Regions from separate parts of the Microbulbifer epialgicus genome, predicted to be linked through region 2. Evidence: predicted binding sites of a transcription regulator. Region 2 holds the regulator's gene; the other holds the start of a gene.
What was found. Region 2 encodes LexA, which represses DNA repair genes until DNA is damaged. Its sites were predicted from a motif close to ACTGTNTNTANANACAGT; they were not measured.
Positions count from the first base shown of each region.

Region 1: uvrD (DNA helicase II) is a predicted target of LexA. The motif match lies at 1,455-1,472, and genes of this name have one in related genera.

Region 1 is NZ_JBGMEK010000008.1:14,595-18,182, forward strand. It holds gene hexR (transcriptional regulator HexR) at 512-1,366, opposite strand; gene uvrD (DNA helicase II) at 1,506-3,588, shown strand, end outside.
Region 2 is NZ_JBGMEK010000030.1:30,078-33,665, forward strand. It holds gene ACCI49_RS13715 (DUF6586 family protein) at 1-389, shown strand, start outside; gene ACCI49_RS13720 (hypothetical protein) at 495-752, shown strand; gene lexA (transcriptional repressor LexA) at 834-1,439, opposite strand; gene ACCI49_RS13730 (LOG family protein) at 1,605-2,243, shown strand; gene ACCI49_RS13735 (class I adenylate-forming enzyme family protein) at 2,338-3,588, shown strand, end outside.

The DNA.
Region 1 (3,588 bases), on a different contig from region 2:
GTATCGCGAAAGGCGCTGAGAAGGCGGTATATTCGGGTATGTCGGCTGGATATTAAACATAGAAATGGAATTTATCCGGCCGAGGGTACGAATCTGGTAGCCCTTTGCCTGAGCCCCAGTGTGGCTCCATGGTAACGGGGCCAAGACCTTTTCACCAGCTCATCAATACTTCCGATCTCTTAGCTCAACAGAGTCCATTAGTAAGCCACTGAAACACGCTGCTGAATATGTTGAGGTTACTCCAGTTCATCATCATTGCGATGGCGTAATCCTCTAGGGAGATGCGGCTAAGACCATCCTTAATCCACCATCAGCTGGTCGCCACCGAGAGCCGAGTGTCTTTATTGGGGATGCCAAGCAGTTTAGTTTTGTATTGCAGTATTTACGGGATAGTTAGTAGTGCTGGAGCAATAAATTTCTGTTGGCCGATGGCAGTGCATCGGCTGCTGTGGGAAGCAATTAATGCGATGTCTACGGTTAATCTTTTCGTTATGAGGGCGCCCGCATGCTCTCAGTGCTTGTCCTCACGAAGGGTGTAAAGGCCCTGTTTAAGCTTTAGCAAGTGTTCTTGCAACTGTGGTCCTTTACGCTGGGCTACGCCAATCGCGAGTACATCAATTACCACCAGGTGGGCAATTCGCGAGGACAGTGGCGTGTAGATCTCGATGTCCTCTTCTACATCCACCTCCAATGGAATACTCGCCTGCTGGGCTACCGGAGAGCCACTTGGGGCCAGTCCCACTACCAGAGCGCCCTGCTCTTTTGCCATGCTCATGGAGCGTAACAGTGCTTTGGTACGTCCACTCTGGGAGATAGCCACCACAACATCCCCTGGTTGCATCGACATAGCCGACATATTTTGGATGTGATGGTCGGAGTGTGCAGCGGTAGCCAGTTGCAGGCGAAAGAATTTGTGCTGAGCATCGGCAGCGACAGCACCGGAGGCACCAAAGCCGAAGAACTCTACCCGCTTAGAGGCGGCCATGGCGGTTACTGCGGCTTCCAGTGCGCGGTCGTCAATCCTGTCGCGTACCTTTAACAATGTATCCACAGTGGAATCGAATACTTTGCGCTTGTATTCAGCAATGGTGTCGGTTTCGGTTACTGCAATCTGGCCAAAACTGGGGCTGGAGGCCAGCTGCTGGGCCAGGTTCAGCTTGAACTCTTGAAAGCCCGAGCAGCCTACTGCGCGACAGAAGCGCACTACCGTGGGCTCACTTACCTGGGCCTCGGTGGCCAGGTCGACAATACGCATATGAATAATTTCATCCGGGTTGGCGAGGATATACTCCGCCACCTTGCGCTCAGATTTGCGCATGGACGACAGCTGTTCGCTGATTTTTTGCGTGACTTCCGCTGGTTTCACAGGACTACCTTCGCAATGCCGAATGGCGCAGTGTAGCTGCTGTGTCTTCCGCTGGCGAGCGGCTTTGCGTTGTCAGGATGGGCAAAATGCTGTTTATTTACACAGGTCTCGCACAGCAGCTCTGGTACAATCATCGCCCATGGACGTATCTCAGATTTTAGACCCCCTCAACGACGCCCAGCGCGAAGCAGTAGCAGCCGCGCCCGGCAATCAATTGGTTTTGGCCGGTGCCGGTTCGGGTAAGACCCGGGTGCTGGTGCACCGCATCGCTTGGCTGATGCAGGTGGAGGGCGCCTCGCCCTACTCCATCATGGCGGTGACCTTTACCAACAAGGCGGCCCGCGAGATGCGCGCCCGTATCGAAGAGTTGCTGGGGGTGAATACCTTTGGCATGTGGGTGGGTACCTTCCACGGTCTGGCCCATCGCCTACTTAAAGCCCACTGGCAAGAAGCCAAGTTGCCGCAAAACTTCCAGATCCTGGATTCCGACGACCAGCTGCGCCTGATCAAGCGGGTACAGGCGGATCTGGGGCTGGATGATAAAAAGTGGCCGCCACGGGAAACCCAGTGGTGGATCGGTGCGCAGAAAGATGAAGGCCTGCGTCCGCAATATATCAATGCTGGCGCCGACCCCTGGTTGCAGACCTTGGTGCGAATCTACTTTGCCTATGAAGAGGCTTGCCAGCGCGGTGGATTGGTGGATTTTGGTGAGCTGTTACTGCGCGCCCATGAACTCTGGTTGAATAACGACGCTATTCTCGCCCATTACCGCCGGCGCTTCCCCTTTATTCTGGTGGATGAGTTCCAGGATACCAACACGATTCAATACGCCTGGTTGCGCCTGCTTGCTGGTGAACAGTGCCATATCACGGCTGTGGGTGACGATGACCAGTCCATTTACGGCTGGCGAGGTGCCAAGATCGAGAATATTCAGCACTTTTCTACAGATCTGAAAGAAGTCCAGACGGTGCGCCTGGAGCAAAACTACCGCTCCACCTCCACCATTTTGAATGCGGCCAACGCGGTGATCGCCAATAACAGCGGTCGCCTGGGTAAGGAGTTGTGGACCAAGGGCGAAGAGGGTGAGCCCATCGCCGTCTATGCGGCCTACAACGAACAGGATGAGTCGCGCTTTATTGTCGAGCGCATCAATGACTGGGTGCGCGATGGCAACCGCCGCGACAGCATCGCCATCCTCTACCGCTCCAACGCACAATCCCGGGTACTTGAAGAGGGACTTTTGCGCGAGCAGGTGCCCTACCGTATCTATGGCGGCCAGCGTTTCTACGAGCGCCTGGAAATCAAGAATGCCCTGTCTTATCTACGCCTGATTACCAACCGCGATGATGACACTGCGTTTGAGCGGGTGGTGAATACGCCCACCCGTGGCATCGGCGCGCGCACTGTAGAGATGGTGCGTTCTTATGCCCGGGAGCAGGGCTGTTCCCTGTGGCAGGCGGCCAAGCTGATGTTGCAGCAACGGGTATTGGCTGCTCGCGCCGGCAATGCCTTGCAGAGCTTCCTGGACCTGATTAACCAGCTGGCAGCGAATGCAGAAGACAAAGACCTGGATGCTATCGCTGAGGATGTGATCGAAAACAGCGGTTTGCTGGAGTTTCACGGCAAAGAGAAAGGCGAGAAAGGCCAAACACGGGTGGAGAACTTGCAGGAACTGGTGACTGCCTGTCGCGCTTTCTCTGGTGTGGACCTACCCGAAGGGGAGGAAGATGAGGAGGAAATCCCTCTTCTTAACCAGTTCCTCGACAGCGCCGCCCTCGATGCTGGCGAAGGCCAGGCGGATGAGTTTGAAGATGCCGTCCAGCTGATGACCCTGCACTCCGCCAAAGGCCTGGAGTTTCCCCTGGTGTTTATGGCGGGTGTGGAGGAAAACCTGTTTCCCCACAAGATGTCCGCGCAGGAGCCCGGTCGCATGGAGGAGGAGCGCCGACTCTGCTACGTGGGAATTACCCGCGCCATGCGCAAACTGTATATCACCTACGCGGAAAACCGCCGCCTGTTTGGCAGCGAGACCTATAACAGCCCCTCACGGTTTATTGGTGAAATTCCAGCTAATTTGGTGCACGAAGTGCGCCTCAAGACTGAGATTTCCCGGCCGCTATACCAGGCGGACTATGGCAAAGTGGGTCAGTTTTCCGATCCGGCCCCGGACTTTGATGATTTGCCACCGCTCGCCCTGGGAGGGCGAGTGGAGCATGCCAGAT
Region 2 (3,588 bases):
AGGAAGGGGTAATATTGCAGCTCTGGAAAGCCTACAAGGCTTTCCTCGCTGAATTGTCCCATCAATTGCAGCTGGATATTGAGCCTGAATCCCTGCAGATCATCGCAGACAGCCTAGAGGCTCAGGGGCGGGCCAGCAATGAAGTTAAGGAGCTACAGCAGTTGGGCTCTGAGTCTGATACCTGGCTGAGCCAGCTGCTGTTGATCTGGAGCCGGTTACTAAGCCTTTCCCCGAGTCCAGAGCCCATACGCAAAGGGGCCAACCTTATCCCTCTGCACAATGTTGCCAGTCCCGTACCTTTGGTTGTTTCTGCTGAAGTGCTACAGGAATGGCATGCGGCCCTGAGTGAGTTGGTACATCGGCAGCGCGCCAATTTGGAAGAGTGTTGAACCGGATACCTGCGTAGTTTCTTCCTTGTAGTTTGCGCCCACTGATACTTTTAAAAAGCCTGTGGTACACTTGGCGCAAACTGATGTGCCGTGAAGGAAAATCGAATGTCCTCAGAAACTTTTGAAATTATCGAGCTGGCCAATGGCGACGTGGCATTGCGCCGTGCCGGCCACAAGGAGGACCCTCTGGTGAGTATTCATTTCTCAGCCGAGAGTCTCCAGTTTCTGAGAAAACATAAAGTGGCCGTGGCCCGTGCAATGCTGGAAGCTGGTATTGAGGCAGTACAGAATTTGAATGATCTGGAGCCCGGGTACTTTGAGGAAGAAGATGAGTCAATGCCGGTTAATCACACGATTCACTAATTGAAAGGTTAACGCAGATTTGAAACAACAGCGGCCAAAGGCCGCTGTTGTTGTTTTAGCCGGGGGCTATTGGTTGGGTAGTTAAGGGGTCTGGCGAATGACACCTACCGCCAGCCCCTCGATGACAAAATTCTTGTCCCGCATATCCACCTGGATGGTTTCAAAATCTTCATTTTCTGGCAGTAGTTGCACAGTTGCCTGATTGCCTTTTCGGCGAAAGCGTTTCACGGTTACCTCTTCGTCAATACGAGCTACGACAATCTGGCCATTCCTGACTTGCTCGGTTTTCTGTACTGCGAGAAGATCGCCATCCAAAATACCTGCGTCACGCATACTCATACCATGTACGCGCAACAGGTAGTCTGCTGGGGGGTGGAAGAAGCTGGCGGGGAGGTCGCAATAATCTTCGATATGCTCAGCTGCCAGAATGGGGCTGCCCGCCGCCACGCGCCCGACAATCGGCAAGCCCGATTGATGGTCGGGAATGCGAATTCCCCTGGAGGCGCCAGCGACCATCTCAATAGCCCCTTTTCGCGCTAGTGCTTTCAGGTGCTCTTCAGCGGCATTTGGCGAACGGAAACCCAGCTCTTGAGCGATCTCTGCTCGGGTCGGAGGATAGCCTGTATCGTCCAGATAGGCTTTGATCAGTTCTAAAACTTGAGTCTGACGTGCGGTGAGATTGGTCATAGAGTTACCTAGTTTTTCTGTATTTATATACAGTTGCTGGGATTATATACAGAATTAAGGTTCACGCAATCCTCACTCCCTCTCTCTTCATAAGCTGCTACATTGTTTATGAAAACAAGGCATGAAGACGATAGTTGAAAGACCTGACAGCGAGGGAAAAGAATAATGCTAGATGTAAAAATGCCAGAGGCCTGGCGAGTTCTACGCATACAGTCTGAATTGGTCGATGGAATAGAGCGTTTGGTGCCGCTCAGTGGGGCGGTAACCGTTTTTGGGGGGGCGAGATTTACCGAGGACAGTCCGGAATATCAACAGGGGGTAAAGTTGGGAGAGCTGTTGGCGGCGGAAGGTGTCCCGGTTATTACTGGTGGAGGTCCGGGACTGATGGAGGCCTGCAATCGAGGCGCTTTCGATCAACCCGGCACTTCAATTGGGCTAAATATTGAGCTGCCATTCGAGCAAACAGCGAACCCTTACCAGGATATCAGTTTAAATTTCCGATACTTTTTTGTTCGTAAATTTATGTTCGTTAAGCATGCCGTAGGCTTTGTAGGATTACCTGGAGGCTACGGAACACTGGATGAGCTGTTTGAAGCACTAACCTTGGTACAAACGCAAAAGGTGCGGCGTTTTCCAATAGTGCTGGTGGGTAAACGCTACTGGACGGGGCTTTATGACTGGTTGGTAAACACTGTGCTTGAGCGCAATTGTATTGATGCTAGTGATCTGGACTTGTTCCATATCGTCGATACTGTCGAAGAGACAGCGGACTTGATTATGAAATATATGCGTACTAGGGAATAACTAAAAGTAATTCAATTAGTGTTTTTAGGCTTCCCCCCATTTCAACCTCTCTAACTTACGAGGCAGCCCGTAGCCCATTTCAGGAAACCTAACTTTGCCTATTTTCGGTCCCCAATTATCGAGACTTGCTAGTTTAACAGACCTCTTATTATCTGCTCTGGAAAGTAGGCCAGATGAGACGGCACTTGTATCTGGAAATCAAATATGGACCTGGCGACAATTACAGCGGGATATTGATGCTTTTGCACTGGGCTTGGCCGCAATGGGGTTACAGGAAAGTGATCGAATCGCATCTTTGATGCCCAATCGAGGCGAGACTCTTATCTTTTATCTCGCATGCTTGAAAATTGGTTTGGTTGTAGTTCCATTGAACTATCGATATACATTACCTGAGATTGACTATGCCCTTGAAGTGAGTGGCGCAGTAGCGTTGAGTGTGAGTGCTGAACGTGGCGAGGATATTTGGGCAAGTAAATTTATCAGTAAATTGAAAAAAGGTGTTCTTTCTTTTGGTGGTGTAATTGAAAATGCAAGACGCGTTGAAGACTTGGTGGAAAGCAAGGGGAAAATTACTGACTTACCTGTAGCGGACATAAATGACTCCGCATTTCTATTTTTTACTTCAGGTAGTACAGGTAAGCCAAAAGGTGTCATCCATAGCTTGCTTTCTTTTGGGTCCATTGTGGCGAGTTTTGCCGCTGCGCTGGATTTATCACCGGACGACACTGTCCTGCCTGGAGGCCCAATCGCACATGTTGGATCACTTTCAACGGCCTTGGCAGCGTTTTCAGTAGGAGCGACGGTGGTCATTCCACACAGTTTTGACGGTGAAGAAATTCTTTCGATATTACGGCGTAGCCGGCCAACTATCCTGGTGATGGTACCGGCGTTATTTATCGCTATGGAGCGCAACCCAAATGCCAGGCGTGAGGACTTTACCTCACTTCGTGTGTGCTTTACGGGGGGAGACAAATTTCCAGCAAACATTGCCACTGAATTTACCAACAAAACGGGGCTGATGATCCAGGAGGGTTATGGACTGACAGAAGCTCCAGACTGTCTTTTTAATCAGTCGCGCTCACCAGATAAAGCTGGATCTGTGGGCACTGTTGCTCCAGGCTACATCGTTAGCCTGCGTGATGATCAAGGAAGAGAAGTGGCACCTGAAGTCGATGGTAATCTTTGGCTCCGTGGGATTCCGGTGATGACTGGATATTGGCGGAATCCTCAAGCGAATAGGGAAGCATTCACCGATGGCTGGTTCGATACCGGCGATGTTATGCGTGTCGACCCCGAAGGCTGCTTCTGGTTTCGCGGTCGAAAGAAGCAGATCATTGTCCACGAT